One region of the Pseudomonas bambusae genome, then DNA from elsewhere that is predicted to be linked to it. Evidence: riboswitches for the same ligand, from Rfam matches in the RefSeq annotation. Region 1 holds a riboswitch; each other region holds the start of a gene.
The links. Region 1 has a riboswitch for cobalamin ahead of AAEO81_RS14750 (CbtB domain-containing protein). Riboswitches for the same ligand answer to the same signal wherever they lie in the genome.
Positions count from the first base shown of each region.

Region 2: another riboswitch for cobalamin. It lies ahead of cobO (cob(I)yrinic acid a,c-diamide adenosyltransferase); the one in region 1 lies ahead of AAEO81_RS14750 (CbtB domain-containing protein).
Region 3: another riboswitch for cobalamin. It lies ahead of AAEO81_RS15695 (ABC transporter substrate-binding protein); the one in region 1 lies ahead of AAEO81_RS14750 (CbtB domain-containing protein).

Region 1 is NZ_CP151650.1:3,188,021-3,195,284, forward strand. It holds gene AAEO81_RS14720 (fatty acid cis/trans isomerase) at 1-902, shown strand, start outside; gene AAEO81_RS14725 (acyltransferase) at 1,238-2,260, shown strand; gene nfuA (Fe-S biogenesis protein NfuA) at 2,382-2,975, shown strand; gene cobM (precorrin-4 C(11)-methyltransferase) at 3,668-4,414, opposite strand; gene AAEO81_RS14740 (cobalamin biosynthesis protein) at 4,555-4,956, opposite strand; gene AAEO81_RS14745 (CbtA family protein) at 4,956-5,681, opposite strand; gene AAEO81_RS14750 (CbtB domain-containing protein) at 5,693-5,878, opposite strand; cobalamin riboswitch at 5,975-6,188, opposite strand; cobalamin riboswitch at 6,256-6,477, shown strand; gene cobW (cobalamin biosynthesis protein CobW) at 6,610-7,264, shown strand, end outside.
Region 2 is NZ_CP151650.1:1,979,621-1,986,884, forward strand. It holds gene AAEO81_RS09215 (C40 family peptidase) at 30-716, shown strand; gene AAEO81_RS09220 (C40 family peptidase) at 807-1,346, shown strand; cobalamin riboswitch at 1,565-1,772, shown strand; gene cobO (cob(I)yrinic acid a,c-diamide adenosyltransferase) at 1,878-2,489, shown strand; gene AAEO81_RS09230 (cobyrinate a,c-diamide synthase) at 2,486-3,781, shown strand; gene bluB (5,6-dimethylbenzimidazole synthase) at 3,972-4,622, shown strand; gene cbiB (adenosylcobinamide-phosphate synthase CbiB) at 4,619-5,527, shown strand; gene cobD (threonine-phosphate decarboxylase CobD) at 5,520-6,524, shown strand; gene AAEO81_RS09250 (cobyric acid synthase) at 6,521-7,264, shown strand, end outside.
Region 3 is NZ_CP151650.1:3,400,732-3,407,995, reverse strand. It holds gene AAEO81_RS15730 (MFS transporter) at 1-115, shown strand, start outside; gene AAEO81_RS15725 (endonuclease/exonuclease/phosphatase family protein) at 250-1,008, shown strand; gene AAEO81_RS15720 (KGG domain-containing protein) at 1,158-1,355, shown strand; gene AAEO81_RS15715 (hypothetical protein) at 1,425-1,589, opposite strand; gene AAEO81_RS15710 (ATP-dependent Clp protease proteolytic subunit) at 1,648-2,205, opposite strand; gene AAEO81_RS15705 (aldo/keto reductase) at 2,562-3,557, shown strand; gene AAEO81_RS15700 (aspartate/glutamate racemase family protein) at 3,677-4,396, shown strand; cobalamin riboswitch at 4,579-4,788, shown strand; gene AAEO81_RS15695 (ABC transporter substrate-binding protein) at 4,909-5,928, shown strand; gene AAEO81_RS15690 (iron chelate uptake ABC transporter family permease subunit) at 5,925-6,965, shown strand; gene AAEO81_RS15685 (ABC transporter ATP-binding protein) at 6,962-7,264, shown strand, end outside.

The DNA.
Region 1 (7,264 bases):
TCAACAAGGGCCTGATCGGCGACCTGCCGACCACAGTCTGGCTGTTCGACTACCCGCTGCTGGAACGCACCTATTACCAGTTGGTGGTGAACTTCGACGTCTATGGCAACGTGTCCCATCAGGTGCAGACCCGTCTGTACTTCGACCTGATCCGCAACGGCGCCGAAGTTAACTTCCTGCGCCTGATGCCGGCCGACAAGCGCGACGACATCCTCGGCAGTTGGTATCAGGACAGCGGCAAAGTGAAGATGTGGCTGGATTATCAGGCCATCGACGACGACACGCCGACCGGCCTGAAGCTGGACGAAAAAGATCCCAAGCGCGACTTCGAACGCAAGCTGATCGAGCGGGCAGGGACGTTGAACGCTGCCCCTGATCCGATCAACCGCTGCACCGGCGCGTATTGCTCGCGTCCGGGTCTAGGGCCGGTATTTAGCGATGTGGAACAGTCGTTGAGCCGTCTCGTGTCGCGTCCGGCGGCGGGCTTGCGTGTCATCGACCAACTGCCGGAAGCGACGATGCTGCGGATTCAGGACGGAAACGGCAAACGCGTCGTCTACAGCCTGCTGCGCAACCGCGCCCACAGCAACGTCGCGTTCCTGCTCGGCGAGGCGTACCGCTACCAGCCGGGGCTGGATACGCTGACGATCTATCCGGGTGTGTTGAGCAGCTACCCGAATTTCATCTTCAACATCCCGGCCAACGAAGTGAACGCGTTCGTCGACGCAATGGAGCAGGCCCGCGAGCACAAAGCGGCCTTCGAGAAGATCGTCGAGCGGTGGGGTGTACGCCGCAGTCATCCGCTGTTCTGGACGTATTTCCATGACCTGGACCGCTACATTCAGGAGACCGAACCGCGAGAAGCGGGGGTGTTGGACATGAACCGGTATGAGAATCTGTAAACGGCTTCATTGACTGGCCACGTTCCTCCTGTAGGAGCCGGCTTGCTGGCGAAGGCGTCGTGTCAGGGTTGAATGCATCTGCTGACACACCGCCTTCGCCAGCAAGCCGGCTCCTACACTTTTTTGCGCCATCCGAACGCGCTGCGTCACCCCATTTTCGTTGAGTGAAACCCGAAAAGCCTTATAAAACATGGCCTGCAGCCATTATGCAGCCCGTCAGTCCTGCCGAACCTTTTTGCAAAACACGCAGTCGGACCCCGTAAGCCGTTCCTTCATCGTGGGCATTTTTGATGTCCAGGGGCGTGGGTCAAACCCGAGCAAGCAAGAGGTTACAGATGTTGATTTCGGTTCAAGCCCTGCGGGCACTCGCCGCGTGGGTCGTTGTGTGTCACCACTTCATGCAGATTTTTTTCGACTTTCATCCCAGCGGCCCGGTCGGCCGGTTTTTCACTGAAAAAGGCGCCGTCGGCGTCGACATCTTCTTCGTCATCAGCGGTTTGGTGATTTACCTCTCGACGGTGGACAAAGACATTCCCGTCCGCCGCTTCATGCTTAACCGCATCATTCGCATCGTCCCTGCTTATTGGCTCTACACGCTGGTCATGGGCTTGCTGGTCGTCGTCGCGCATCCGCTGCTGCCGCACCAGGTGGTCGACTGGCAAAGCTTCATTCTGTCGCTGATGTTTATCCCCTCGGAAAACCCTGGCGGCTACGGGCTGTACCCGACGCTGAACGTGGGTTGGACGCTGAATTACGAGATGCTGTTCTACGTGCTGTTTTCGATGGTCTTCCTCTTTCAGCAGCGTTTGCGTCCGCTGATCATCGCCGCCGCGCTGTTTGCAGTAACCGACGTGCTGGGCCGCTCCGGCCTGATCAGCCGGTTCTACGCCAACGACATCGTCTACGAATTTCTGCTCGGGATCGGCATTGGCGTCATCTACCGCCGTGGCTGGATCACCGAGCGTCTGTGGTTGCCACTGATGGCGATTGGCGGGGCGCTGCTGACGATCAAGCAGTTGCCACCGGACGTGCGCATCATCAATTGGGGCCTGCCGAGCGCGGTCATCGTTGTGGCGTGCATTTCCCTCGAACCCTACCTGCGCGGCAGTCGTTTGCTGAAAACCATGGGCGATTGTTCGTATTCGGTGTACCTGCTGCACGTGTTGGTACTGTACGGCGGCTGGCTGGCGACCAAGCGTTTCGGGCTGAACCCGTACGCAGCGTTCGCGGTGTGCGTGCCGGTCATCGCGTTGGGTGCGTGGCTCAGTTACGAGTGGATCGAAAAGGGCTTGTATCGCCGCATGAAGGGATGGCTGGACAGTCGCCGGGCGCTCAAGGACGCGGCTGCGTTGTCGTGAAGGGCGGTGTGACGGGCGGGATGAAAGTGGCTCGCAGGTGCATTACCTGACCGATTTACTAGGACTTTGTCAGTTGCCGTGGAATGGCGTAAACTCCGTCCCACGTCTGCGAGGAATTTTCATGACCGCTATTACTATTACCGATGCCGCCCACGATTACCTGGCCGATCTGCTGCAAAAGCAGAACACCCCCGGCATCGGCATCCGCGTGTTTATTACCCAGCCTGGCACCCAATACGCTGAAACCTGCATCGCCTACTGCAAGCCGGGCGAAGAGAAGCCGGAAGACAAGGCCATTGGCCTGAAGAGCTTCACGGCGTGGATCGACTCGTTCAGCGAAGCGTTTCTGGATGACGCGGTGGTCGATTATGCGACCGACCGCATGGGTGGCCAACTGACGATCAAGGCGCCGAATGCGAAGGTGCCGATGGTCAATGCTGACAGTCCGATCAACGAGCGCATCAATTATTACTTGCAGACGGAGATCAATCCGGGTCTGGCGAGTCACGGCGGGCAGGTTACGCTGATTGATGTGGTTGAGGAAGATGAGGCAAACATTGCTGTGTTGCAGTTCGGTGGCGGTTGCCAGGGCTGTGGGCAGGCGGATGTGACGTTGAAGGAAGGGATTGAGCGTACGTTGCTGGAGCGGATTCCCGAGTTGTCGGGTGTGCGTGATGTGACGGACCATACTCAGAAAGAGAATGCTTACTACTGAGTGATGGGTGTTATCCAGAAAGCCTGCAGAGATGCGGGCTTTTTTATGGGTGGCGTTTGGGGGATTGGGGTTTGGGTACGGTAAGGGCGGGTGTGTTGTGTGCTTGGGAGTGGGGGCATACCCGGTTTTTCCGTCGCGACTGGCTAAGGTTCCGCCCTTACGGCGGGTCACTTTTGGCAAGAGCGCCCCAAAAGTAACCAAAAACGCTTTGCTCCTGGTTTGGCCCTGACTTCGTCAGGGTTCCCTCACTTCGGCGACGCTCCGTGGGCCCGCGCCGAACGGACATCCATGTCCTTGCGGCGCTCTCGCGGCATCCATGCCGCTCGACCCACTCCGCGCACCTGCGTTCGGCCTGCACCCAAGTCGCGTTCTGCGGTGTCTGGACTGGCGAGGGAGAAGATCAAAAGCGATCTGGCTGGAGCTAACGCTCATCGCGGGATAAGGGTGTATGCACGGCTTCGCTCCTTGCACGATCTTCAAACTGTGGGAGCGAATTCATTCGCGAAGAAGGTTCAGACGATGGAGATGGGGTGGCTGTACCGGCCCATTCGCGAATGAATTCGCTCCCACAGGACTGGCTTTTTCCATCCGGCCGCGGCACACGTTGATCCTTGTAGGAGACGCCGGAGGTTACGACGGCAGCGAAGGCGGACGATCAGACAACCCCCGTTTCACAGGCCTCAGCTGAAATATCACGGCCTGTACACATGCGCATGCCCTGCGCGGTACAGCGATGATTCGCTAAAGGCGTCGTTGCCGAGCACGCGGCCGACGAGGATTAGTGCCGTTCGGCGAAAGCCTTTGGCAGCTACCTTGCCTTCAATATCGGCGAGGGTGCCGGTGACCCAGTCCTGGTCCGGCCAGCTGGCGCGGTGGACGACGGCGATCGGGCAGTCTTCGCCGTAATGGGGCGTGAGTTCAGCGACGATTTTGCCGAGGTTGTTCACGCCCAGGTGGATGGCCATGGTGGCCTTGTGTCGCGCCAGTTCGCTCAGTTCTTCGCCCTCAGGCATGGCGGTTTTGTCGCCGTAGCGGGTGAGGATGACGCTTTGCGAGATGTCCGGCAGGGTCAGTTCGGTGCCAAGCAGCGCGGCGCAGGCGGCGGTGGCGGTGACGCCTGGGATGATTTTGAAGGGGATGCCCAGTTCGCGCAGGTGACGAATCTGTTCACCGATGGCGCCGTAAAGGCTGGGGTCGCCGGAGTGGACGCGTGCCACGTCTTGGCCTTGTGCATGAGCAGATTTCATCAAGGCGATGATCTGTTCGAGGTGCAGTTCGGCGCTGTTGGTCACCTGAACGGCTTGATGACCCTCTAAAACGGCCTCGGGCACCAGCGATCCGGCGTAGATGATGACGGGGCATGTGCGGATCAGGCGCTGGCCTTTGACCGTGATCAGGTCAGGGTCGCCGGGGCCTGCGCCGATGAAGTAAACGGTCATTGAATCTCCAACGTATAGCGGGGTTGATCCTCTGTGGGAGCGAATTCATTCGCGAAGGGTGGGTACAGCCAATACATCTCTAGCGCCCGAACCGCTTCGCGAATGAATTCGCTCCTACAGAGACTGCATCGCCAAATGCGTCATGGGCTGGCGGCCAACGCAAACGTGGCCCGTGAGCTGTTTCGCCGTTCGATCACCAACCTCGCCGACGACCCGCCCAACCGCGCCGCCATCGCCAGTGCTGCGCTTTCGGCCACGCCGTAGCAGCCGGTGCTGTCGAACGCAATCTGCGAATGATGACTCAGCCGCGGCTCAAACGCTGTCAGTTCTTCGGCGCTGAAGAACGCCAACGGCAGGCCCAGCCGTTCAGCCAGTTCCAGCAACCCCGCCTCTGACGCTTTGCTGTCGATAGAGGCGAGGGCGGTGATGTCGGACAGCGACAAGCAATGTTCCAGCAGGCTGACCTCTATCAACCCTTGCAGCACTGACGCCGGGCAATCGCGCTGGCAGCCGAGGCCGATCACACGAATGTCCGGGTTCATCAAGCGTGGCTCAACTCGGTTGCGGTCAGTTGCGCGTTGTAACGACGGAACAGCCAGGCGCTGATCAGGCCCATCGCGACCCAGAATGCGGCGTTGGTCAGCAGCGAAGCGATCTTGAATTGTGCCTCCAGCGCTTCAGGGGCCAAAGCCGAATGAACCTCCGGCTGCGGCGCACCGATCACGTGAGGCACGACCAGAATCGCTGCGCCCAGCACTTTCAGCAGCCAATGGCGGGCGAAGACGATCAGCGCCAGGCCGACGGCGGTTGACGCTGCGGTGCTGACCCACCAGGTCTGGCGCAGGGTCAGGTCGGCGGCGGCGGTGCCCGGTAATTCAGGCGGCAGACCGAGGGTCGGCGCGAGGACAAACACCGCGAAACCGGCCAGCCCCCACAGCGCGCCTTCGCGAACGCTGTTTGGCGTGCGCAGTGTGTACAGCGCCGCGAGCATCAGGGCGAAACCGACCGCGACCACCAGGTTGCCGCCGGTCGTCGACAGCACGCGCTGCCAGCCGTCTTCCGGTTCCCAGGCTTCTTCGTCATGAACGTGGGCCGCCATGGCGCCTTCGGCGTGCGCGTGCTCATGCACTTCTGCAGCGGCAGGGGCGTGTTCGTAGGTTTCCGCTTCGAGGATCAGTGGCGCGACCCAGAAGCTTTGCAGCAAGGTCAGCAACAGGGCGGCGAGCAGTCCGGTGAAACCGGCCGTTTGAGCGATTCGCTTGAACATGGCGGCAGGTCTCAGTGGCAAGGGAAGGCGGAACTGTGACGGGTGTCGTGGGCGGCGTTGTGCACGGCGGCGATGTGCGAGAAACCGGCGAAGTAGACCAGGCAGGCGCCAAGGATCATCGCGCTGATGGCGGCAGTGAGGCGTTGGCTTTGGGTGCTGGCAGTGCTTGCGGATTGGGATGTGGTGCTGATCGACATGGCGCTTCCCTCTGAGGTCTCAGCGAAGGGAAGGCGCAAAGCAAACCACTGACCGACGTCAGTAGCCAACTCAACAGCGCCCGCCCACCGCGGGTTTGTTATGTGAATGTGTCGGGCCGGTCTCCGGGCTTGCGAGGGGCAGTGGACCTGCCGTCAAGAATCACCTTCCCGTGCCGCAATGACACAGTGGATCTGATTCTTCGCTCGCTTACCGTTGCGGGGGCAGCGCCGGACTTGCACAGACAAGAGGTCTGCACGCACCGGTTTCCCGTTTCACCCTGTGAAGGGCACCCGTAACAAGGCGTGTAGGAGACCACGGAGCCGGTTGGCAGTCAATCGCAGCGCCGTTTCCTCGTTGACCTTCCCCCGGCCACTGCGTAGCCTTGCGCACTTGAGGTTCGCTGCTCTGCTTGAGTCGGACGCGGCGCTAAGAAGGGAATGTGGTGCAAGCCACAGCTGCCCCCGCAACTGTAAACGGTCATGTTCATTGCACAGCCACTGCGCGAGCGGGAAGGCGCGATGAATGCGTCTGATCTGGCAACCCTGCCAGCCATTCGCCGCCGTGAGCCAGGAGACCTGCCTCGAACACGGGCCTGTTTTTCAGACAGCCCGACGCATTCTCAACACAACCGGGCGGGGTGATCCGGTGGCGAATTGAACGGCAGGCCTGTCTTCTGCGAGGGCAACGCGGTTCTCGTCCTGTTTGCCCGCCGCTGCGCCTGAGGGCAACCATGAAAACACTGGCCAAACTTCCCGTCACCATCGTCACCGGCTTTCTCGGCTCGGGCAAAACCACGCTGCTGCGCCACATGCTCGACAACGCCGAAGGCCGTCGCATCGCGGTGATCGTCAACGAATTCGGCGAGCTGGGCATCGACGGTGAAATCCTCAAGCAATGCACCATCGGTTGCACCGAAGAAGAGGCCAACGGCCGCGTCTACGAACTGGCCAACGGCTGCCTGTGCTGCACCGTTCAGGAAGAATTTTTCCCGGTGATGCAAGAACTGGTTGCCCGTCGCGGCGATCTGGACCACATCCTCATCGAAACCTCGGGCCTGGCGCTGCCAAAGCCGCTGGTCCAGGCTTTCCAGTGGCCGGAAATCCGCAACGCCTGCACCGTTGACGCCGTGATCACCGTGGTCGACAGCCCGGCCGTCATCGCCGGCACCTTCGCCGCCTTCCCGGATCAGGTCGATGCCCAGCGCAAACTCGACCCGAACCTGGACCACGAATCGCCGCTGCACGAACTGTTCGCCGACCAACTGGCCAGCGCTGACCTCGTCATCCTCAATAAGGCCGACATGCTCGACGCTGCTGCCTTGGCTTCCGTGCGCGCCGAAGTCGCCGAAGAACTGCCGCCTGCGGTGAAAGTCATCGAAGCCAGCA
Region 2 (7,264 bases), 1.2 Mb from region 1:
TTCTTTACACATCCGCCACGGTCGTGCCCATGCTGAATCGCTTCGCACCCCTCGTGCCTCTCGCACTCGTAACGCTGCTGTTCGGCTGCGCGGCCCAGATGCCAGCGTCGCAACAACAGTCGCAGAACCCGCAATTCCGGGACTCTGCCACCGCACAAACTGCCAAGCGTGCCGATTACTCCTCTTCCGTACTGGATGACGAAATCGCCACCGAAGACGAATTGGCCCAGTTCTCCGACAACAAGCCGTATCAGTTGCCGGTCTTGGCTGACAGCATTCTGGAACGTGGCAAATCGTTGATCGGGACTCGCTACCGTTTCGGTGGCACCTCGACCACGTCCGGCTTCGATTGCAGCGGTTTCATCGGCTACCTGTTCCGCGAAGAGGCGGGCATGAGCCTGCCGCGTTCTTCCCGCGAAATGATCAATATCGACGCTCCTCTGGTCAAGCGTAACGACCTGAAGCCTGGCGACTTGCTGTTCTTCAGCACCGCAGGCCGCGGCCGCGTCAGCCATGCCGGCATCTACCTGGGCGATGACCAGTTCATCCACTCCAGCAGCCGTCGCAGTGGCGGTGTGCGCGTCGATAGCCTCGACGATGCTTATTGGGCCCGTACGTTCATCGAAGCCAAGCGCGCGCTGGCCATGGCACCTTCCCAGGTTCCAGAAACCACGACCGCCATGACCTCGACTACAATCAAGCGCCAACACCGTTAAATACGGGCCGCGCAGTTAGGGGAAGCCCTGATTGCGCAAGGTTCCGGCCTCCGGCAGAGTAAGCCGCATCCTAGGAAGGTTGTTGTGTTTATGTCGATTACGGTTCGCCTGGCTGTTGCTTCACTGGCTGCATTGCTGGCCGCTTGTTCCAGCACTCCGCCGCCATCTCCCCCCAAGGTCGCCTACCGGCCTGTGATCGCTGCTCCCCCTCAATTCAATTCTCCCGTTGCGGATGACGTGCTGTTACGTGCCATCGGACTTGTTGGCACGCCGTACCGTTGGGGTGGCAATACGCCTGACTCCGGCTTCGACTGCAGCGGCCTGATTGGCTACGTCTATCACGACGCTGCTGGCATCACCCTGCCGCGCTCGACCCGCGAGATGATCACCCTGCGTGGACCGGACATCGACCGCAGCCAGTTGCAGACCGGCGACCTGGTGTTCTTCGCCACGGGCGGCGGCTCGAACGTGAGCCATGCCGGGATCTATGTCGGTGAAGGCCGTTTCGTTCATGCGCCTGCCACCGGCGGCACCGTCAAGCTCGACAGCCTCGACAAGCCGTATTGGCAGAAAGCCTGGCTGAACGCCAAACGTGTGATCCAGCCGTCGAATCTCGCCCGCAGCAACTGATCCTTTTCCCTGTGGTTTGCTGCGTGGCTGTTGCGCAGCAAACACCTGCAATAACCTTGCGTACGCCACTCGCCTTTGTAGGAGCGCGCTTGCCCGCGATGGTGTCGGGTCAGTCGGCTCATGCGTATCAGAGAAGCTGCTTTCGCGGGCAAGCGCGCTCCTACATGAGTCGCTATTGGACCGCCGCTTCGATTGACGCTCGGTAGTCAACCCTCTAACCTTCGCCGATTGTTTCAGGTGCCCGTCAAACAGGGTGAAACAGGGAAGCCGGTGCGAACGCCTTTGCGATCAATTCCGGCGCTGCCTCCGCAACGGTAAATGAGTCAAGGCTGCGCACGATGCCACTGTGTTCGATGAACATGGGAAGGCGCGCAGTCAGTGATCCGCTCATGAGTCCGGAGACCGGCCTGATCCATTCAACAGCATCACGGAGGGCGATGCTCTGCGCAGGCTCGGCGTTGTCCGGTGCCTGCTGTCAGCCTTTGTCCGTGCCCTCCGTTTGCCACACCTGCCCTCAAGCGGAGAGCTGAGATGAGCGAATCCCCCGAACGTGACGAACGCCACTTGGCGCGCATGCTGCGCAAAAAGGCGGTGATGGACGAGCGCATTGCCAGCGCCCCCAATGAATGCGGCCTGTTGCTGGTCCTGACCGGCAACGGCAAGGGCAAGAGCAGTTCGGCGTTCGGCATGCTGGCGCGGGCCATGGGCCACGGCATGCAGTGCGGCGTGGTGCAGTTCATCAAAGGCCGCAACGCCACGGGCGAAGAGCTGTTCTTTCGCCGTTTCCCCGAGCAAGTGCGCTATCACGTCATGGGCGAAGGCTTCACGTGGGAGACCCAGGACCGCCAGCGCGACATCGCGGCGGCCGAGGCGGCGTGGGTCGTGACCCGAGAATTCCTGCGCGATCCCGAGATAGGCCTGGTGATCCTCGACGAACTGAACATCGCCCTCAAACACGGCTACCTCGATCTGGAACAGGTGTTGAGCGACCTCCAGGCGCGTCCGCCGATGCAGCACGTGGTCGTCACTGGCCGTGGCGCGAAGCAGGAATTGATCGACCTGTCTGACACGGTGTCCGAGATTGGCGTGGTCAAGCACGCGTTTCAGGCGGGCATCAAGGCGCAGAAGGGCATTGAGCTGTGAGTGAGGCTCGTCAATGCCCTGCGGTCCTGATCGCGGCACCTGCGTCTGGCCAGGGCAAAACCACCGTGACCGCAGCCTTGGCGCGCTTGCATCGCAATCAGGGTCGTAACGTTCGTGTATTCAAATGCGGTCCGGATTTTCTCGACCCGATGATTCTCGAACGCGCCAGCGGTAATCCCGTTTATCAATTGGACATGTGGATGGTGGGCGAGGATGAGAGCCGACGCCTGCTGTGGGAAGCCGCCGCCGATGCTGATCTGATCCTGATCGAGGGCGTGATGGGGCTGTTCGACGGAACGCCTTCCAGCGCGGATCTGGCGCGGCGTTTCGGCGTGCCGGTGCTGGGCGTGATCGACGGCACGGCCATGGCTCAAACCTTCGGGGCGCTGGCGTTGGGCCTCGCGCGCTATCAACCGGACCTGCCGTTCGCGGGCGTGCTGGCCAATCGGGTTGGCACCGTGCGTCATGCCCAGTTGCTCGAAGGCAGCCTGACTGAAGGCTTGCGCTGGTATGGCGCGTTGTCGCGGGAAACCGGCATCGAACTGCCGAGTCGCCATCTGGGGCTGGTGCAGGCGAGCGAACTGAACGACCTGGACGTGCGCCTTGACGCGGCCGCCGATGCATTGGCCAGCACTTGCGATTCGACGTTGCCGCCTGCCGTGACATTTGAAGCGCCCGATAGCGTGCCCGCCGAACCGCTGTTGGCCGACGTGCGCATCGCCGTTGCCCGTGACGAGGCGTTCGCCTTTACCTACGGCGCCAGCCTCGACCTGTTGCGGGCGATGGGCGCTGAGCTGCTGTTTTTCTCCCCGATCCGCGACAGCCAGTTGCCAGACGCAGACAGCCTGTACCTGCCCGGTGGTTACCCGGAGCTACATCACGTGGCGCTTGGTCAGAACCACTCGATGCTCGACGCCATTCGCGCTCACCACGCCGCCGGCAAACCGCTGCTCGCGGAGTGCGGCGGCATGCTTTACCTGCTGAACGCCCTGACCGACGTAGACGGCCAACGCGCGGAACTGGTGGGCCTGTTGGACGGCGAGGCGGTGATGCAGAAACGTCTGGCGGCCCTCGCCCTGCAATCGGTCGAATTGCCGGAAGGCGTCTTGCGCGGGCACACGTATCATCATTCGCTGACCAGCACCGAACTGACCCCGATTGCCCGTGGCGTGAGCCCCAACGGCGGGCGCGGCGCGGAAGCGGTGTACCGGGAAGGGCGGATGACGGCGTCGTACGTGCACTTCTATTTCCCTTCCAACCCACAGGCGATGGCGGCGCTGTTTTTGCCATGACGTGTCTGTCGGTGTTCTCCATCGTAGGACTGACCCGATTTTCCGGTGGGAACACGGTTTCCTGTAGGGGCGAATTCATTCGCGAGAGGGCGGTACATCCGAAGCCTTTCTATCGGCTGTGCCTGCGCATCGCGAATACATTCGCTCCTACAGCAGGTGCACGTGTGGTCAGCCATGGCGAGGTGCGCTCGTGACGGATCACGCCTTCAGCGACGCCGAACGCGCGGCGGTCTACCGGGCCATTGCCGAACGCCGGGACATGCGGCATTTCACCGGCGGCGCTGTGGCACCCGAGCTGTTGGCCCGCCTGCTGGAAGCCGCACACCACGCGCCAAGCGTCGGTCTGATGCAGCCGTGGCGCTTCATTCGGATCAGCGACCGTCAACTGCGCCGCCAGATTCAGGCCCAAGTTGAAGAAGAGCGCATCCGCACCGCTGAAGCCTTGGGCGAGCGCTCCGACGACTTCATGAAACTCAAGGTCGAAGGCATCAACGACTGCGCCGAAGTGCTGGTCGCGGCCTTGATGGACGATCGGGAGAAGCACATTTTCGGCCGTCGCACGTTGCCGGAGATGGACATGGCGTCGCTGTCCTGTGCGATTCAAAACCTGTGGCTCGCGGCCCGGGCCGAAGGGTTGGGCATGGGCTGGGTCTCATTATTCGAACCTCAAGCGCTGGCCGACCTGCTGGAGATGCCAACCGGTTCAAAACCTTTGGCGATCCTGTGTCTGGGCCCGGTCAAGGAATTTTACCCGGCGCCGATGCTGGTATTGGAGGGGTGGGCGCAGGCGCGTCCGCTGCAAGAGTTGGTCTACGAAAACACATGGGGAGTGAGCGCATGAGCGTGGCGTTGTTGAGCGTCGCCGGGGTCGCGCTGGATGCGCTGCTGGGCGAGCCAAAACGAAACCACCCGCTGGTGGCCTTCGGCCGATATGCCGAGCGCATCGAGCAACGTTTCAACGGCGGCGGTCGCGGCTGGCGCAGCCATGGCGTCACGGCGTGGTTCATCGCGGTCATCCCGCTGACCCTGTTGGTGACCTTCCTCAGTTGGCTGCCTTATATCGGCTGGCTGGTGGAAGTTGCCGCGCTGTACTGTGCCCTTGGCCTGCGCAGCCTGGGCGAACATGTGGCGCCGGTGGCGCAGGCCTTGCGCAGCGATGACCTGGAAGAAGCGCGGCGTCGCGTGGGTTTCCTCGTCAGTCGCCAGACGTCTGAACTGGACGCCACCGACGTTGCCCGCGCCGCCACCGAATCGGTGCTGGAAAACGGCAGCGATGCCGTGTTCGCCGCGATCTTCTGGTTCGTTGTACTGGGCGCGCCCGGCGTGATCCTCTATCGCCTGAGCAATACCCTCGACGCGATGTGGGGCTATCGCAACGAACGCTTCGAACGTTTCGGTTGGGCGGCGGCAAAGATTGACGACCTGCTCAATTACATTCCCGCGCGTCTGGTGGCGTTGACCTACGCAGTGCTCGGCAAAACCCGACTGGCGTTGCGCTGCTGGCGGACGCAGGCCCCCAAATGGGACAGCCCGAACGCGGGTCCCGTCATGGCGGCAGGTGCCGGTGCCTTGGGCGTCGAACTGGGCGGCGCGGCGATTTACCATGGCGAGCTGCACCAGCGTCCGCAATTAGGCGAAGGTGCACCCGCCGATGCGAATTCCATTGATCGAGGCTGGCAACTGGTGCAGCGTGGCGTCTGGCTGTGGTTGCTGATGTTGTGTCTGGGGACTGAATTCTATGCTTGAACACGGCGGTCGGTTGCGGGGTGCGGTACAGAAATACGGCATCGACGAGGCCGACTGGCTCGACCTGTCCAGCGGGATTTCACCTTGGTCCTGGCCGATTCCGCCGATCCCGGATTCAGCGTGGGCGCGTTTGCCTGAAACCGATGACGGCCTCGAAGCGGCGGCCTGTGCGTATTACGGCGTGGCGGATCTGCTGCCCGTGGCCGGTTCCCAAGCCGCGATTCAGGCGCTGCCGCGTTTGCGTCAGGCGGGCAAGGTCGGCGTGCTGTCGCCGTGTTACGCCGAACACGCCGAGGCTTGGCGCAGCAACGGATTTCTGGTGCGCGAAGTGCTGGAGCATGAGGTCGAGCGCTTCATCGACGTCCTCGACGTGCTGGTGGTGGTCAACCCGAACAACCCCACAGGCCTGAGCCTGACCCAGGAACGCTTGCTGGAATGGCATGCCCGGCTGGCGCAACGCGGCGGCTGGCTGGTGGTGGACGAAGCGTTCATGGACAACACGCCACACCTGAGCCTTGCCGCCGAAACCCAACGTCCGGGTCTGATCGTGCTGCGCTCGTTTGGCAAGTTCTTCGGTCTGGCAGGCGTGCGCCTGGGTTTCGTACTGGCCGAGTCACGTTTTCTCAAAGTCCTGGCCAAACAGATCGGACCATGGTCGGTGAGCGGTCCTACACGGATTCTCGGCAAAGCCTGCTTTGACGACGTTGAAGGTCATCGCGTGCAACGAGAGCGCACAGCGCACGCAAGTGAACGCCTGGTCGAGCTTCTGAGCCGGCACGGCTTTGCCCCTCAAGGGGGCTGCGCGTTATTCCAATGGCTGGTGACGCCGATGGCTGTTGAGCTGCACGAGTTCTGCGCTCAGCGCGGGATTCTGCTGCGGATCTTCCTCAACAACAGCCCGGCTCACAGCAGCCTGCGTTTTGGTCTGCCTCGAGATGAAGCGGATTGGCAGCGACTGGAGCGGGCGTTGAGCGAATTTTCCGGGGAGCGTGCATGAAGCATCCGAAGGCTGGCAAAACCCTCATGGTGCAAGGCACCACGTCGGACGCCGGTAAAAGCACCCTCGTGACCGCGCTGTGCCGCTGGCTGACCCGCCAGGGCGTGCGCACGGTGCCATTCAAGCCGCAGAACATGGCGCTCAACAGTGCCGTGACCGCCGACGGCGGCGAGATTGGCCGGGCACAAGCCGTGCAGGCTCAGGCCTGTGGCCTTGAACCGCACACCGACATGAACCCGGTGCTGCTCAAACCCAACAGCGACACTGGCGCGCAAGTGATCATCCACGGGCGCGCGGTGACCACCATGAACGCCGTCGCTTATCACGACTACAAAGCCATCGCCATGCAGGCGGTCCTGGCCTCCCATAAACGGCTGAGCGAAGGCTGGCCGGTGGTCATGGTCGAAGGCGCGGGTTCGCCAGCGGAAATCAATCTGCGGGCGGGCGACATTGCCAACATGGGCTTTGCCGAGGCGGTGGATTGCCCGGTGTTGCTGGTGGCCGACATCAATCGCGGCGGTGTTTTTGCGCACTTGGTGGGCACGCTGGAACTGTTGTCCCCCAGCGAACAGGCGCGGGTCAAGGGCTTCATCATCAACCGTTTCCGGGGCGATATCGCCTTGCTCCAACCGGGCCTGGACTGGCTTGAACAGCGCACCGGCAAACCGGTGGTGGGCGTTCTGCCGTATGTGATGGACCTGCATCTGGAGGCCGAAGACGGCCTCGATCAGCGTCAGACC
Region 3 (7,264 bases), 210 kb from region 1:
TGCCCTCGGCATGGGCTACGACTGGATCTTTTTTTTCGCAGCACTGCTCTCGATTCTGGCGTTGGGCCTGACCGTGCTGCTGTCGCGACGCCCCGCCGTAGACACGCGGCTCTAGCACGACGCCGGCCAAACGGCATCGCAAAACGCTGAACTGCCCGGACCCGAGCCGGTCGGAACTAGCACATCCCTCGCAAAAGGAGCGTGCGTGTGACTTCCGATCCTGCTGGTGTCCACCTTCCCCTCTCGGACATGTCGGGCGTACGGGACGTTCATCGTTTACGCGTACTGACGGTCAACACTCACAAGGGCTTTACGGCCCTGAACCGACGTTTCATCCTGCCGGAGCTGCGCGAAGCGGTGCGCAGCACGGGGGCCGATCTGGTGTTTTTGCAGGAAGTGCTCGGCGGCCATGATCGCCATGCCGCCCGCTATCACGACTGGCCGACCCTCTCCCAATACGAATTTCTCGCCGACAGCATGTGGAGCGACTTTGCCTACGGCCGCAACGCAGTTTACCCGGAAGGCCACCACGGCAACGCGATCCTCTCGAAGTACCCGATCCTGCATTACCGCAACCTCGACGTGTCGATCACCGGCCCGGAGCGTCGGGGCCTGCTGCATTGCGTGTTGCAGGTGCCGGGACACGACGAGGTGCACGCTATTTGCGTGCATTTGAGCCTCTTGGAAAGTCATCGGCAGTTACAGCTCGACTTATTGTGCGCGTTGCTGGACTCGCTGCCCGAACACGCGCCGGTGGTGATTGCCGGGGATTTCAATGATTGGCAATTGCAGGGCAACAAACGCCTAGCGCGCTGCACGTACTTGCACGAGGCTTTCGAGCAAAGCCATGGGCGATTGGCCAAGACCTACCCGGCCCGCTTCCCGCTGCTGCGGCTGGACCGGGTTTACCTGCGCAACGCCACCAGTCACAACCCGAAAATCCTCGGGACGCGGCCGTGGACGCACCTGTCCGATCACCTGCCGCTGGCGGTCGAAGTGCACATGTAAACGCCCGTATCCAAAGGCGCTGGCATCGTTTCGCCACTCCCGCCGTTTGTCCGGTAATGCCGTGATTGTTTAAACCAACTGCCGCTTGATTCATCCCATTTAATGCGAGCCACATGACTCGCCCTTCTCATAACAAGAGGTACGCAATCATGGCTAACACCGGAAAATCGAACCCTGGCAACTTCTCGAACGATCGCCAAAAAGCCTCCGACGCAGGCAAAAAAGGCGGCCAGGCTTCAGGTGGCAGCAACATGGCCAACGACCGGCAGAAAGCAACTGACGAAAAACGTCCGGACGCCAGCAAAAAAGGCGGAATGCCACAAGGCGGCGCAGGCCGTAAATCCTGATCAACGTCTGATCAGCGGAACGAGCGAGGGTGAGAGCCCTCGCTTTTTTATGCCCGTGCGTTGCGTTAGTTATTCGTCCGGGTCGATCAGCGGCACCGTGGCGTCCCGGTCGAACTGCGAACCCGGGTCTTCATTGCCGGGGTCATTATCGACGTCCACTTCAACCTCTTCTTCGTCCAGCGGAACAGCGCCACGGGGCACGGCGTCCGGGGTTTTGTGCGAATGAGTGTGCATGGCAAGTTCCTCGTGTCAGGCGGGTTCTGTGGCGACCCGGTGTGTGGATGAGTTGAGCTTAGCTGGCGCTGACCGTCCAGTGCGTGGCGCCTTCGGGAAACTGCAACTGCTCGACCCGGTGGGCAATGCCGCAGGCCAGGGAGTCTTCGGCCCGAATCACCTTTTCCTCCGACGACAGACAGCGGCCAATGTCCAGCGGGGTCACTGCGCCGTCGGTCTCGCTCAGATAGATGTTCACGTACCGTTGCAAGTCGTTATCCAGGCTGCGCAGGTATTCGCGGATGCGTGAGTGATCCACCGAGCTCTGGTTGAAGTACCAGCTCATCGGGTGGATGAGAAACCGGGAGTGAGGACAGACGATGCGCTCCTCGGCGGCGAGGTAGATGACGATGCCCATGGATTCGATGTTGCCGCTGTTCAGTGCGCGAATCGGCACCTTCAGCGACTTGAGAAAGTTGTAGATCGTGAAGCCCAGGGCCGTGCTGCCGCCTGCGGTGGAGAGGTTCAGCAGCAAGCCGGTCGCCCCTTTGTCGAGGGCTTCCAGACAGCGGTCGCGGAAATGCTCGGTGGTGGTCTGATCGACCCCACAATGGAAATGGACGATGTGTTCGCTCATCGACGGCCCTCCCTTTCCGGTTATCGACACGGTGTAATGGGTTGGAAGGCGCGCAGACCGCAAAAGTTGCATGGTGCCGTGCTGCTCAAGCGGAGGGGATCGTCCGCCACAGGGTGCCGAGTCGAGAAACCTGTAGGAGCGAATTCATTCGCGAAAGGGCTGTACAGTCGACACTTCTCTAGCGTCTGAACCCTCTTCGCGAATAAATTCGCTCCTACAGGAGGAGTTCTGCGGCGTGGTGTGACACGTATGCCCGCCCTCCACACGAACCATAGAACTCCTGCCGCACGGCATGATCTGTACAACACGCCGGGCATTTTTTCCCGGCACTCCATGACCCCGGACAGGACACTTTCATGAGTCTGCACGACAAGATCATTGGCCGCCTCGGCTTTGGCGCAGCGCCTCTGGGCAATATGTTCCGCGACATCAGCGAAGACGAAGCCGCCGCCACGGTGCAATCGGCGTGGGATCAGGGCATCCGCTATTTCGACACCGCGCCGCTGTACGGCTCGGGCCTGTCCGAGCAACGGCTGGGCAAGGCGCTGGCCCATGTGCCGCGCGACGAATACACCCTCAGCACCAAAGTGGGCCGGTTGATTTCCGACGAACTGGACAGCGAAACCCGCAGCGGCCCGTTCAGCGACGGTTTGAAAAACAAAATCCTCACCGATTATTCCGGCGACGCCACGCTGCGTTCCATCGAGGCCAGCCTCAAGCGCTTGGACACCGATCGGCTGGACATCGTGTTCGTGCACGACATCGCTCAAGATGCCCACGGCGATGAGTGGATCGAGCATTTCAACATCGCCCGCAAAGGCGCTTTCCGCACCCTCACCCGACTGCGCGAAGAAGGCGTGATCAAGGCGTGGGGCCTGGGCGTGAACCGGGTCGAGCCGTGCGAGCTGACGCTGGACCTGAGTGAAGCACAACCGGACGGTTTCCTGCTGGCGGGCCGCTATTCGCTGCTGGACCACGACCAGCCGCTGCAACGCCTGTTCGCCAAGGCCCGTGAGCACAACGCCGAGTTCGTCGTGGGCGGGCCCTACAGCTCGGGCGTGTTGGTGGGCGGCAAGCATTTCGAGTACCAGGAAGCGCCGCAAGCGATGCTCGACAAGGTCGCGCACATTCAGGAAATCGCCCGCCAGTACCAGGTCGATATCAAATCGGCGGCGCTGCAATTCGTACTGGCCAACCCGCTGGTGGCGGCGGTGATTCCTGGCGCGAGCCGGCCCTCGCGAATCATCGAAGACGTCGCGGCGCTGAATGCCCAGGTGCCGGACGGCTTCTGGCAAGCGATGCGTGATCAAGGCTTCATTGCGCCGCAGGCTCCGGTGCCGATGAAGGATTGAAGATCCACCCGAGACGTCGGCGAACGGTTCGACGTCTCACCCGCCGAATTCCAAGGTGGCGCGGTTTTCGCTTCAGCGGTAGGCATGTATCCCATGATCACCGCTTGAGACCCGCCCCCATGCGCATTTTGATCGTCAACGTGAACACCACTCAATCCATGACCGACACCATTGCCGAGCAGGCGCGCAGTGTTGCGTCACCCGGTACGGAAATCATCGGCCTGACGCCACGTTTTGGTGCGGAATCGGTGGAAGGCAATTTCGAAAGCTATCTGGCGGCGATTGCCGTGATGGACCGCGTGCTGTCCTACGATCAGCCCTACGACGCGGTGATTCAGGCCGGGTATGGCGAGCACGGGCGCGAAGGCTTGCAGGAATTGCTGGACGTGCCGGTGGTGGACATCACCGAAGCCGCGGCCAGCCTGGCGATGCTGCTCGGGCATAAATATTCGGTGGTGACCACGCTGGACCGGACGGTGCCGCTGATCGAAGACCGCCTGAAACTGGCCGGTGTGTTCGAACGCTGCGCGTCGGTGCGAGCCAGCGGCATGAGCGTGCTGGAGCTGGAAGAGAGGCCGGACCGCGCACTGGAGGCCATCGCCGGGCAGGCGGTCGAGGCGGTGACGCAGGACAAGGCCGAGGTGATCTGCCTGGGTTGCGGCGGCATGGCCGGGCTGGACCAGCTGATTCGTGACCGTGCGGGCGTGCCGGTGGTGGATGGCGTGACGGCCGCCGTGGCGCTGGCGGAGTCGCTGGTGCGATTGGGATTGAAGACCTCCAAAGTGCGGACGTATGCGAATCCGAGGCCGAAGAAAGTGATCGGCTGGCCGTTAAAATAAGGGGCCTGTAGGAGCGTGGCTTGTCCCGCGATCGGCGGGGAACCCGTCGCCAAATCGGTATTCGCGGTGCCTCAGATGAAATGCATTTGACGGATGACGACGACTTCGTCGCCGATCGCGGGACAAGCCACGCTCCTACAAGGGTTGCGAACGCCGAGTGGTCGCCTGTATCGGGCAAATCGTTTACCATCGCCGCCGCCGGTTTCCACTCGGAATTAATAGGGAATCCGCGAGCCGTGCCCTGTGTCATCGGGCGCGCTCAAACGGAACTGTCCCCGCAACTGTAGGCGTCGAGCCGTGCTTCCTGTTTGCCACTGGGTTACCGCCCGGGAAGGCCGAAGCACGGTGATGAAGCGCCAGTCAGGAGACCTGCCGGCAAGCGTCAATCATTCACCGGCGGGGTGTCCGGGAAGGACTCCCGTGCGCGGTGCTTGCCTTTATTCTCCGCCAGCCGTTCGGGTGTGCTTTCCAGTGCCTGTTTCGTCGATCACAGGCTCACTGGAGAAACCCCAATGTCGCTGCGCCGTTTTGCTCCCTTGTTCACCAGTCTGACGCTGTCGAGCGCAGCGTTCATGTCCCCCTCCGCTTTGGCTGCACCGACCCACTACCCGTTGACCCTCGACAACTGCGGCGTGCCCCTGACCTTTGCCCAGGCGCCTCACAAAGCCGTGACCATCGGCCAGGCCGCCACCGAAATGCTCTATGCGCTGGGCCTGAGCGACCGGGTCATTGGCACTTCCCTGTGGTTCAACGACACCCTGCCTCAATTCAAGGACGCCAACGCGAAGATCGAGCGCCTGGCCGACAACGCGCCGAGCTTCGAATCGGTGATCGGCAAGCACCCGGACTTCGTGCCGGTGCAGTTCGAATGGATGGTCGGTCCGCAAGGTGCGGTCGGCACGCGACAGCAGTTTCACGACCTGAAGATCCCGACGTATATCCTGCCGTCCGACTGCGAAGGCAAGAACAACCTGGTCGGCGCTGACGGGACTCGGCTTGAAGCGTTCCGCATCGACGCGCTGTACAAAAGCATCGCGCAACAGGCGGAAATCTTCGACGTTCAGGATCGCGGTCAGCAACTGATCGACGGCTACAAGGCCCGTCTGGCTCAGGCCATCGAACACGCCAAGGCCCATGACGCGAGCAAGGTTTCGGCGGTGTTCTGGTTCTCCAGCCCGGACATCAACACCGACCCGTACGTCGCCGGGCGCAAAGGCATTCCGGGATTCATGCTCGACACCCTGGGCATGCGCAACATCATCGATTCGGACGAAGAATGGCCGACCGTGGGCTGGGAAACCATCGCCAAGGCCAACCCGACGATTCTGGTGATCGCGCGCATGGACCGTCGCCGCTTCCCCGCTGACGACCACGAAAAGAAACTGGCCTTCCTCACGTCCGACCCCGTGACCCGCAACATGGACGCCGTGAAAAACAACCGCATCGTGATCATGGACGCCAGTGCGATGGAGTCCAGCGTTCGTCTGTTCGACGGCATCGAGCAATTGGCCAAGGCCACTGAAACACCATGAACCTCCTGAACATCGCCCGCTGGCTGGGCCATGCCCTGTGGGTCAGCGGCTTGCTGGTGCTGGCCGTGATTGCGGGCGTGGCCATCGGTGAGACCTCCATCAGCCTGCCGGTGATCTTTCAGGTGCTGGCGAACAAGCTGTGGGCGGCGGGTTATGCGGTCGATCCCATCGATGAGGGCATTGTCTGGAATTACCGGCTGACCCGAGCCATCGTCGCGGCGGCCTGTGGCGCGGGCCTGGCGATGTCCGGTGTGGTGCTGCAATCGCTGTTGCGTAACGCGCTGGCGGACCCGTATCTGCTGGGCATTTCCGCCGGGGCGTCGACCGGCGCGGTATTGGTCGCGATCATCGGCTTGGGCGCCGGGGCGATTTCCTTATCGATGGGTGCGTTCGTGGGCGCCATTGCCGCGTTTGCCTTGGTCGCGTTGTTGGCACGGTCGTCTCGGGCCTCGGGCAGCCAGGCGGTGACGGGGCAAATCATCCTCGCGGGGATCGCCGGGTCGCAGCTGTTCAATGCGCTGACGTCGTTTCTGATCACCAAATCTGCCAGCGCCGAACAGGCCCGGGGCATCATGTTTTGGCTATTGGGCAATCTCAGTGGCGTGCGCTGGACCTCGGTGGCGCTTTCCGTGCCGGTGGTGCTGCTGGGGCTGGCGGTGAGCCTGTGGCACCGGCGTTCGCTGGATGCATTCACCTTTGGTGCCGACTCGGCGGCTTCGCTGGGGATTCCGGTGCGTCGGGTGCAGACCCTTCTGATCGCCACCGCAGCGTTGGTGACGGCAGTGATGGTATCGATGGTCGGCTCCATTGGCTTCGTCGGTCTGGTGATTCCTCATGCCGTGCGCATGGTCGTCGGGGTGCGGCATGCGCGGCTGTTGCCGTTGAGTGCCTTGAGCGGCGCACTGTTTCTGATCGCCGCCGATGTGCTGTCGCGGGTGCTGATCAAGGGCCAGGTGCTGCCCATTGGCGTGATCACGGCCCTGGTCGGCGCGCCGGTGTTTGCACTGATTCTGATGCGGGGAAATCGCGCCCGATGAACGCTTCTGTCGAACAGGCCGCCAGCGTGCTCAGCGCGGTCAATCTGAGCTACAGCGTGAAGGGCGCGACGTTGCTCAGCGGCGTGTCATTGTCGATTCGGGCGGGGGAAAACCTCGGCGTCGTGGGCCCTAACGGTTCAGGCAAATCGACCCTGATCAAGTTGCTGGCCGGGTTGCAGACGCCCACCTCAGGTGAGGTGCTCCTGCACGGGGAACGGCTGTCTGCCATCCGCCGTCGCGACATGGCGCAGCGGATGGCGGTGGTCGAGCAACAGGCGGAGACCGGCGATTCGATCAGC